Regions from separate parts of the Vibrio sp. ABH4_348 genome, predicted to be linked through region 2. Evidence: riboswitches for the same ligand, from Rfam matches in the RefSeq annotation. Region 2 holds a riboswitch; the other holds the start of a gene.
What was found. Region 2 has a riboswitch for lysine ahead of ACXAFJ_RS07430 (Na+/H+ antiporter NhaC family protein). Riboswitches for the same ligand answer to the same signal wherever they lie in the genome.

Region 1 (5,663 bases), 950 kb from region 2:
ATAAAGCTGGGACAAGAATGGCGTCACTGAGTTTGTTTGTACCTTTGTTACTTCATTCTCAGCTTGAATATCCATTTTACCACTCTGCCATTCACTGGATAACGCTGATCATACTTCTATATTGGGTTGACCAACGAGTGGCAAAGTACAAAAAGGTTAGAATCACTGCGATTAGCCAATTCAGTCTGAGGATTGGCAGTGTCTTTGTGCCGCTAATTACCGGTTTTATTATGCTCACGGCTCTGCATTCAAACTATGTATTGAGCCAATACGAACAAAGTAACCCTAGAGATGCCAATATCCTACACAAGGTAACAAACCCAATTGTTTGGCAAGACAGATACGATTGGAATATTTACAGTAGCTATCTCAATATTGGCTTGTATACCCAAAACGACGAACTCATTATGCCTTTTATTAGCTGGGCTCAAGAGATCATCAAAGAGAAACCAAGACCAGCGTTTTATCAAAACCTAATATTGGCGTATCAAGCAATTGGGGAACACGACAAAGCCGAACAAATAAGGGATGAAGCTCGATTTTTATTTCCAAACCTAAAAGGGATAGAGCAGCTTCACTATCAGGCGCCAAGCCGAGCCAGTGACTCCCTTTCCACTCAGAGTTCAGGAGTCCCTATAAGCATAGCGAGACAGTAATTTGCTACGTAATGTTTCCTGCAACACTTAGAAAAGTACAAATCTCACTAATTTAGTACTTGTTTTAAAGCATGGGCGAGCAATGCAATATTTTCATTTCTCGCACCATAGCCCATTAAACCAATACGCCATGCCTTACCTGAAAACTGACCAAGTCCAGCGCCAATTTCGAGATTAAAGTCGTGTAGTAATTGAGTCCGAACTTCTTGGTCAACTGCGCCATCTGGTACTTTAACACTGTTTAATTGGGGCAATCGATATTGACTATCCACTAGAAACTCAATACCCAGTTTTTCCAGTTCTCTAGCGAGATACTCATGGGCACGCAGGTGTCTTTGCCAACTCGCTTCCAAGCCCTCTTTTTTCAACATGACTAGTGATTCATGAAGGCCATAGAGCGCGTTAACTGGCGCGGTATGGTGATAGCTGCGTTTTGCGCCGCCTCCCCAGTAGCCAAGAACTAGTGACTGATCTAAGAACCAGCTTTGTACAGGAGAAATCCGACTTTCGATTTTCTTGATAGCTTCATCAGAAAACGTTAGTGGCGATAATCCTGGAGTACAAGATAAACACTTTTGACTACCCGAGTACACAGCATCTAGCTGCCATTCGTCAACTTTAAGAGGAATCCCGCCCAAACTAGTGACGGTATCGACAATTGTGAGTACACCAAATTGCTTTGCCATTTTGCCGAGTTGCTGAGCATCTGACTCAACTCCCGTTGACGTTTCAGCATGAACAAAAGCGAGAATTTTAACATCGGGGTTGTCTCTCAGTACTTGCTCAACCTTGTTACAATCAACAGGCTTGCCCCACTCGTCGTCAACCAGTATCACCTCGCCACCAGACCGAACAACATTTTCACGCATTCGCTCGCCGAATACCCCATTACGGCATACTAGAACTTTATCACCGGGCTCCACCAAATTAACAAAGCAGGCTTCCATTCCCGCACTTCCCGGAGCAGACAAGGCGATAGTGAACGAGTTTTCAGTTTGAAAAGCATATTGGAGCAAAGATTTAATCTCATCCATCATGCCGATAAATAGTGGGTCTAAGTGTCCTAGCGTCGGCCGGCTCATCGCTTGCAACACATTAGGTGAAATATCAGATGGGCCAGGCCCCATCAAAATTCTCTTCGGTGGGATAAAGCTTTCCATTACATGGTCCTCTCAGGGTATTAGCTAACTTCATTTAACTTAGTGCGTTAATGTGCTTATCACAATAGTGCTTAAGTCGAGCGGATAAGTTTCGGTGAGCGCGCTCTGAGTTATTGATTGACAAAGCTCACATTCCATCGTTCAATAGGGCCGCTTTATGCAGAAGAGGAGCACTGCCCAGGCAGGTCGAACGTGGAGCCTCACTCCAAAACTTTCGACTCAGGGGGAGCAGTGCCGAGATGAACTATAGATGAGGCTATGGTTTGTCGGTTGACTTGGGTTGAATCCCATCAACTGTCATTCGTCTATCGAATGATGAGCTTCTGAAGTGATTTCTTTTATCCCTTCTTCCTGCTCATCCTCGCTTTCTTCATAAGCAATCCAACAATTGGTTTGTATATTTGTAAGCTTTGGGAGATCAACTGTGAGCACAGTTAATATTGCTAAATTTGGTGGCACTAGCGTGGCGAATTTTGAAGCCATGAGTCGTTGTGCAACTATCGTAGAAAATAATTCAGATACCCGTGTCATTGTCAGTAGTGCTTGCTCTGGAGTCACTAACTTATTGGTTGATCTGGCTAATGGGGTAAGTGATGAAGCTCAACGTAACCAAGTTGTCGAGCAAATTCGTCAGATTCATTTTTCTATCATTGAGCAACTCCAAGATGGCGATAGCATCATTGAAGAAATCGAAAAAATTCTAGATACAGTGCACAGCTTAGCGGAAGCAGCATCAATTCAAGTGACCACAAAACTTACCGATCACTTGGTTGCTTGTGGTGAGCTTATGTCAACTCACATATTGGCTCAGTTGATGCGTGAACGCGGAGTAAACGCAGTGCGTTTTGATATTCGCGACGTACTCAAAACCGATAGCCAATATGGCCGAGCAGAGCCACAAGTTGAGCTAACGGCTCAAAAAGCACAAGAACTACTAGCTCCACTATGTGCTGAGCATGTGGTCGTCACACAGGGTTTTATCGGGTCCGATGAAGAAGGCAATACAACCACTCTAGGTCGTGGTGGAAGTGACTACAGTGCAGCCCTAATAGCAGAAGCGGTACAAGCTACCGGTCTTGAGATCTGGACCGACGTACCAGGAATCTATACCACTGACCCTCGAGTAGCAGCCAATGCTAGACCAATTCAAGAAATCAGCTTCAGTGAAGCGTCAGAAATGGCTAACTTTGGCGCCAAGATTCTTCATCCTTCGACTTTAGTTCCTGCACTTCGTCGTGGTATCCCTGTATTTGTTGGTTCATCAAAAGCACCAGAGCAAGGCGGTACGTGGATTCGCGATACGGTAGAAAGCTCACCGCTATTCCGCGCGCTAGCATTACGCAGTAATCAAACCATGGTGACATTGCGCAGTGCAAACATGTTCCACGCCTACGGCTTTCTAGCAAAGGTGTTTGAAATTCTTGCTAAACACAAAGTGTCGGTCGATTTGGTCACAACATCTGAGATCAGTGTTTCACTAACTCTAGATAAAACCGATACATCTGGCGGTGCGCCACAGTTGCCAGAAGAAGCGCGACTTGAACTTGAAGAACTGTGTACTGTTAAGGTCGAAAACAACTTGAGCTTGGTTGCACTAATCGGCAACAACATGAGTGAAAGTCGCAGTTACGCTAGGCAGGTATTTGGTACACTAGAAGGAATCAACTTGCGGATGATTTGTTACGGAGCAAGTCAACATAACTTATGTTTCCTGCTTAACGACACCGATGCAAAGCCAGCGATTCAAAAGCTCCACGCTGAATTGCTAGAAAGCTAAACAATTCATTGAATTAATAAGGGTTGGCAAATGCCAACCCTTTCCTTTGGATTTCCACTAACCGTTAATATTGGGTCCAAGCCATTTTTCAGCTTCTAGCCTGTCCCAACCTTTACGGTTTGCATAATCATCAACTTGATCGTCCTGGATCTGAGCGATCGCGAAGTATCGACAATCAGGGTGCGAGAAATACCATCCCGAAACCGCCGCACCAGGCCACATTGCGTAACTTGTAGTGAGCTCCATACCAATTATCTTTTCAACATCTAGCATGTTCCATAACGTCCCTTTTTCAGTATGTTCAGGACACGCTGGGTAACCAGGTGCAGGTCGAATACCTTGGTATTTTTCGCGAATCAAATCTTCATTTGATAAGTTTTCGTCAGAGGCATAACCCCAAATTTCACGACGAACTTTCTCGTGCAGATATTCTGCAAAGGCTTCAGCCAAACGATCGGCGACCGCTTGGATCATGATTGCGTTGTAATCGTCACCTTGCTCTTTGTACTTGTCGGCTAGCTCTCGCTCTCCTATTCCACCCGTTACTGCAAATGCGCCAACCCAATCAGGTTTGCCACAGGATTTAGGTGCAACATAGTCCGAAAGACAATAATTAAAGCCCTTCGGCTTTTCGGTTTGCTGACGAAGATTCAGTAATGTATGAGCAACTTCTGTACGGGTTTCATCCTTGTACACTTCAATATCATCACCAACACTATTGGCGGGGAACAGGGCACACATGCCGCTTGCGGTGACTAATTTTTCTTTTTCAAATCGGTCTAACCAGTCGTTCGCATCTTTAAACAAGCGTTTCGCTTCTTCACCCACTTCTTCGTGTTCAAGTATCGCAGGATACTTACCGACCAAAGACCAGGTCATAAAGAACGGTGTCCAGTCTATGTACTTGCGAAGCGTGGCCACATCGAAGTCTTCAAACACATGAACACCCGGCTTTGCTGGCTGAGGCGGTGTGTAATTATTCCAATCTATCGCGACTTTATTGGCACGTGCCTGTTCTAGTGTGACTGGTTTAGTGCGTGGACGTTTACGAGCGTGTTGCTCTCTTACCACTTCATAATCCGCTTGTAGCTTTTCGACAAAAGCAGGTTTTTGAGTTTCAGAAAGCAAAGCTGAACACACACCTACAGCTCTTGAGGCGTTATTTACGTAAACGACTGGCTCACTGTAATTTTGTTCGATTTTAACCGCGGTATGCGCTTTAGAGGTTGTTGCACCGCCGATCAGCAATGGTAAGTTAAAATCAAGTCGTTCCATTTCTTTGGCGACGTGAACCATTTCATCAAGTGAAGGCGTGATCAATCCTGATAGACCAATAATATCAACGTTCTCTTCCTTGGCGACCTTCAGAATTTGTTCACAAGGCACCATCACACCTAGATCGATGATCTCGTAGTTATTACATTGCAGTACCACGCCCACGATGTTTTTACCGATGTCGTGAACATCGCCTTTTACGGTCGCCAGCAATATCTTACCGTTAGAAGTACCTTGTTGTTTTTCAGCATTGATGAATGGTTCTAAATGAGCAACCGCTTGTTTCATCACACGAGCGGATTTTACTACCTGAGGTAAGAACATCTTACCTTCACCAAATAAGTCGCCGACGACATTCATTCCGTCCATCAATGGACCTTCAATGACTTCTATCGGTTTAGAAGCGTTTTTGCGTGCTTCTTCAGTATCTTCAACAATAAACTCAGTAATACCCTTTACGAGTGAATGCTCAAGACGTTTTTCAACTGGGTAGGAACGCCATTCTAACGCAGAGGCATCTTCCTCTTTGCCAACGCCTTTCCCGGCATATTCGGCGGCAATATCGAGTAGTCTTTCTGTGCCGTCATCACGACGGTTAAGGACAACGTCTTCTACCGCTTCGCGAAGCTTTTGAGGGACATTGTCGTATATTTCTAATTGCCCAGCGTTAACAATCCCCATATCCATACCGTTTTTGAAACAGTGATAAAGGAAAACTGCATGAATAGCCTCACGTACGTAGTTATTACCACGGAACGAGAATGAAACATTGGACACACCGCCAGAGATCATCGC
Region 2 (5,663 bases):
GAACGATATAACTGTCGAACCTGTCCAGCCAAGTACCACAAATCCAACACAAGCTATGGCCGCCACAGACAGCGCATATGGAAGCTGAGTCGCCACGTGATCTATATGATCACACTTTGCACCAGTCGAGGATAGGATGGTAGTGTCGGAAATTGGCGAACAATGGTCGCCAAACACAGAGCCTGCCAACACAGCCGCAAGCATAGGAAGCATTAGTACAACATCAGTTGCAGCCGCCATATCACCTGCAACTGGTAGCATAATTCCAAAGGTACCCCAAGACGTGCCTGTTGAAAATGCCATTGCACCAGCTAATAAAAACAGAATCACAGGTAACCATTGAGGGGAAATATTACCTTGCGCTAATGTTGACAAGTACTTACCTGTATTCATATCACCAATGACTGAGCCGATACTCCACGCAAAGAACAATATCGCAATAGCACCAAACATAGACTTTGCGCCCACCCAAAGGGCATGTGCAATTTGTTTGCTTGGAATTGACTGTCTTACGTTAGCTAACAGAGCAAATGCGACACCGACGAGACCACCGTATATGAGTGACTTACCCACATCCGTGTTTTCAAACGCACCCAATACGCTAAATGCCTGACCATCACTCGATAGTGCTTGAGCACCCGTCATCATCATGAAGCCAACCGTAGACACAACAAGCGACAGTATAGGCAGAATAAGGTCTATTACCTTGCCTTTTTCGCTTTCTACGACGCCCAAGTCATCTTGCAAGTTATGAACAGAGTCGGTTTCGTTTGTTAGACCTTGTGAAGCTTTAATTTCGTGCTCACGCATTTTGCCCACATCTAGTCCGAACCAAATAACCGCAAACACCATCAAAACGGCAAATAACGCATAGAAGTTCATCGGAACTAAGTTTATATAAGCGCCTAATGCTGAGTATTCTTCAATACCGTGTGCAGTTAGAATACCGACAATGATCGTCATGATGTACGCACCCCAGCTCGATGCCGGCATCATTACGCACATTGGTGCGGCAGTTGAGTCAAGAATGTATGACAGCTTAGAACGAGATACATAGAATCGATCGGTAACCGGACGTGAGATAGCACCGACCGCTAGGCTGTTGAAATAATCATCGACAAAAATGAACACACCTAGAAAAGCTGCAAGGAGCTTAGAACCACGTTTGCTCTTCACTCTAGACTGAGCCCAGTTGGCAAATGCCCTAGTGCCGCCAGACAACGATAACAATGCTGTCATCATACCGAGTAGCAATAAGAAGCCGACAATGCTCATGTTCCAGCTATTTAGGCCGCCGTCTTCAAAAACCACCCCTTTCACTTTGCTACCGATATAACTCGCACTGTTAAGAAGTTGGAAATCGTTTAGTAACAAGGCGCCTAAAACCACACCTACACCCAAAGACAACAAAACTTTCCGTGTCAAAATCGCCAGGGCTAAAGCAATAATCGGTGGTAACACCGACAGCGGCGATGCCGCAAAATCAAGTAAATTCATGATCTTCAAAAACCATTTTATGTGTTATTGGAGATCTACTGTAGAAACTGAAGTTTAAATCAGAAAGCAAAAAGCTAGTGAAAGGAAAACGAATGTTTTCCCTACTGCCCACAGTAGCGCTCCATAGTATTAATAAACTATGGCAGTGTTAGCCCTATTCGAACTAACCCCAGCTAACGGCCTTGATATCAGCTCATTAACTTCGGCAAAGCAGCCTTTTACTTACATTCATTGGCATCACCCCAATGTAAGCGACTCTTCTACATTGCACCTCTACCGCGTGACATTGAAACATGTACAACTCGTTAAAATTGAAACAATATCTCAACATTTACGCATAAAGTCAGTGAATTATACCATCAACAAAACTATCATCAACAGATAAACCGTCACGACAGCCAGTATCTACCATATAATCTCAATCTATAGTTTGAGAACATATGCCACCAATGAAATACGCAACTTCGGAAAATAGACTTAGCCTAAACAAATAATTCGAACAGCCAGTATTCTTTATATATTCAATCTAATCGATATATTTTGATATTTAGTGACAGAATTAATTGGACAATCTAATTTCAATGGCTATTATTATTTGGAATTTGTTTGCACATTGACAAGATATTGATTTATATTGTTTTCAATATTATTAATTAGTCGCCATTTAAATTTAAGGAAGCAGCATGTCGGATCTGACTAAAACCCTTTTGAATATTCGTAGCCTGCGCGCACTAGCACGTGAATTAACCTTAGAGCAACTAGAAGAAGCGCTAGATAAATTCAGTACTGTTGTAGCAGAAAGAAAAGAAGCAGAAGAAGCTGAACGTGAAGCTCGTGCAGCACAAGAAGCCAAATTAGCAGAAATTGCTGAGCAAATTTCTGCAGAAGGTATCGACGTAGATGCATTAATTACTGCATTAAGCGGTGAAACTAAAACTAAGACAAAATCTAAGCGCGCTCCACGCCCTGCTAAATACAAATACCAAGATCAAAACGGCAACGAGAAAACTTGGACTGGCCAAGGCCGTACCCCATCAGCGATCCAAACTCAGCTTGACTCAGGCAAATCTCTGGAAGACTTTTTGATTTAATCTCAAAATAGTTAAAAAAAAGCCCTTCAAATGAAGGGCTTTTTTTATCTTTCCCAATAGGCTTCTTCCAGGCTATCTTCCCGTTCAGGTAAAGCGCCAGACAAACGTGGAGAATGCTGTACCAATACTTCGTAACTCACTCTGTTTGCGTATTTACAAACCTGCGAGAACGAGGAATAAGTTAAGTATTCGAACTTATGCTTGCTCGAATTTGGTACTTTCACTTTGTGATATTTATTGGCGGACATATCGTGCAGCAATGCAGATAAAGCAGCATCTCCAGCACCGATAGTATTTTTAATTTTTTCTGGACCACCCATATACGGAGCAATATGAGAATACACTTTCATTGGGGTTAGACATTTGTCTTTCAACATCGGACGGCTAAACTCAAAGCGATTAAATTCTGCAATTTTACCCGGTAGTAAAGGTCTCGATGTTTCTCGCTTACCACTTTCCTCGGTGTAACCAGCGATAAATAAACCTGCAGGCCCGGCGGTACACAAGACCAAATCGGTCCATTCAAGGGCAATATCGGCAGCGGTAAGTGGATCATCTTCTCCAGTCAAAGCACATGCTTCTTCTTCATTCATAGCAAGTACAGACACATGGTCGCGAATGAAGTTTTTCCAAAACTCAGGGTCTTGCTCAATTACAAACTTAGTACCTGTGGTCAACACAACCGGTACATCCGCGGCTTTCGCGTACTCTATGGCTTGATATACGGCTTGCGGCATCGGATCTGATTCTTTGCAACGAACCAAGTAAGAAGACAGAACTAATGCTGATGCATTTTCAAAAATAGACTCTGGAATACTATTCGGTCTCAGTTGGTTCATGTGACCGGCGTTGATCGCCATTGTTCGCTCGCCGTCTTCCGAAATAAGTGCAAAGCAGCGACCTATCGCACCATCTACTGCCTGCAAATAGTCCAGATCGACACGGCTTGAGGTATTACACAAATAGCGGTAACCATAACTACCAATCTTAATTTGTTGATTCATCACACCTAATAAGATGGATTTGTCGTCTGCCAACACAGAATAGTTGTGAAGCGTATTACCAATAGTTCCGCCGGCATGCTCTTCATGAACTAAGTCTTCTTTCTTTAATTGGTTGTATAGGGCCTCAGCTTGATCGTCACTGATTTCCAAAGAGTGTCCGCGACTTAACTGGTATTGCTCGATGACCGAGTTTTCTACTTTAGCTTCAATGTCCACCAAAGTTTGATCGATACCAATCACGTGTATGGTTTCTCGTTCTCCCATTTCATTCTGTGCGGTGACCAAGGGGTCACGAGAATCAACTGGAAAGTAGTGTTTGGACTTGCGTTTACCCGGAAATTTCATCAGCAGTACGGAGTTGTGTATGACAAAGCGCGCGATTGTAGCTTGACCCAAATCGAGCATCAATGGCTAAAATTATAGCAAACGTTTGCCCTAATAATTTCTTGAGTGGGAACAACAAAACAAAAGGCGGATTAATTGAGCAGGATTCATTCTGTGAGACCTGTCTAACCTCATTGCTTTCTGCTAGAATCTGCGACCAGTTAAACTTCGTGGTAAATGAGATGTCTGAAAACCATTCAATAAACAGCACTAAGAAAGTCATTGTAGGTATGTCCGGTGGCGTCGACTCTTCTGTATCTGCTTACTTGTTACAACAACAAGGCTATCAAGTAGAAGGCTTGTTTATGAAAAACTGGGAAGAGGACGACAATGAAGAATACTGCACTGCAGCAGAGGATTTAGCCGATGCGCAAGCTGTGTGCGATAAACTCGGTATTCATCTTCATACCATCAACTTTGCCGCGGAATATTGGGATAACGTGTTCGAATATTTCCTTGCTGAATATAAATCGGGAAGAACGCCCAACCCCGATATTCTTTGCAACAAAGAAATCAAGTTTAAAGCGTTCTTAGAGTTTGCAGATGAAGTGCTCGAAGCAGACTACATCGCCATGGGCCACTACGTGCGTCGTTCATTCCCAGCCAATGGTGAAAAGCCTGAGATGTTACGCGGCTTGGACGGAAACAAAGATCAAAGCTACTTCTTATATACGTTAAGTCATGACCAAGTGGCTCGTAGTCTGTTTCCTGTTGGTGAACTAGAAAAACCTGAAGTACGAAAGATTGCCGAAGAACAAGGGTTGATAACCGCGAAGAAGAAAGATTCCACGGGTATCTGTTTTATTGGTGAGCGTAAATTCACTGATTTCCTTTCTCGCTACCTTCCCGCTCAACCTGGTAACATTGAAACCCCGGAAGGTGAAGTTCTAGGACAACATCAAGGTCTGATGTATCACACCCTAGGCCAACGCAAAGGTCTACACATTGGTGGCCAAAAAGGCGGCGGTGGTAATGAGCAACCTTGGTACGTGGCCGATAAAGATTTGAAACGCAATGTCCTTATTGCGGTGCAAGGTGCCGACCACCCATTACTCAAATCAAATGGATTGGTCGCCTCCCAGTTACATTGGGTAGATCGAGAAACAGTCACAGAAACGATTAAATGCACCGTGAAAACTCGCTATCGTCAGCAAGATGTACCTTGTACCATCATTCCTGAAAACGACAGCACAATCAAAGTGGTCTTCGACGAACCTCAAGTGGCAGTGACACCGGGTCAGTCAGCTGTATTCTATCAAGGCGAAGTTTGCCTTGGTGGCGGTATCATTGAAAAGCGTATTTAGTAGAGGAAGACTTAAGTGGCGCACACTCAATATGATCGTACGATAGCTTTTGCAGGAATTTGCCAAGCGGTTTCTTTAGTTCAGCAAGTGGCCAAAAATGGAACTTGCGATGAGCAACTATTAGAAACTTCACTAAAAGCCATATTGAATATCCAACCTGCTAGCACCGTAGACGTGTTTGGCTCTGAAGAGAACATCAAACACGGATTGCAATGCTTGGTCGATGGAATTGACGGCAGTGCAAACGGGAGTGAATTGACTCGTTACATTATCAGTTTGATGGCGTTAGAACGAAAACTCGCGGGTCGCCCGGATGCTATGTCACAACTCGGTGATCGCATTCAAATGTTGTCGAGACAAACTGACCATTTCGAACTACTAGA

Region 1: another riboswitch for lysine. It lies ahead of lysC (lysine-sensitive aspartokinase 3); the one in region 2 lies ahead of ACXAFJ_RS07430 (Na+/H+ antiporter NhaC family protein).

What each region holds. Positions count from the first base shown of each region.
Region 1 is NZ_JBSWVW010000001.1:2,605,543-2,611,205, forward strand. Features, by position in the region: gene ACXAFJ_RS11865 (PglL family O-oligosaccharyltransferase) at 1-656, shown strand, start outside; gene ACXAFJ_RS11870 (pyridoxal-phosphate-dependent aminotransferase family protein) at 704-1,816, opposite strand; lysine riboswitch at 1,972-2,147, shown strand; gene lysC (lysine-sensitive aspartokinase 3) at 2,241-3,593, shown strand; gene metH (methionine synthase) at 3,651-5,663, opposite strand, start outside.
Region 2 is NZ_JBSWVW010000001.1:1,656,125-1,661,787, forward strand. Features, by position in the region: gene ACXAFJ_RS07430 (Na+/H+ antiporter NhaC family protein) at 1-1,497, opposite strand, end outside; lysine riboswitch at 1,604-1,781, opposite strand; gene ACXAFJ_RS07435 (H-NS family histone-like protein) at 2,181-2,588, shown strand; gene ACXAFJ_RS07440 (inosine/guanosine kinase) at 2,633-3,937, opposite strand; gene mnmA (tRNA 2-thiouridine(34) synthase MnmA) at 4,159-5,280, shown strand; gene hflD (high frequency lysogenization protein HflD) at 5,296-5,663, shown strand, end outside.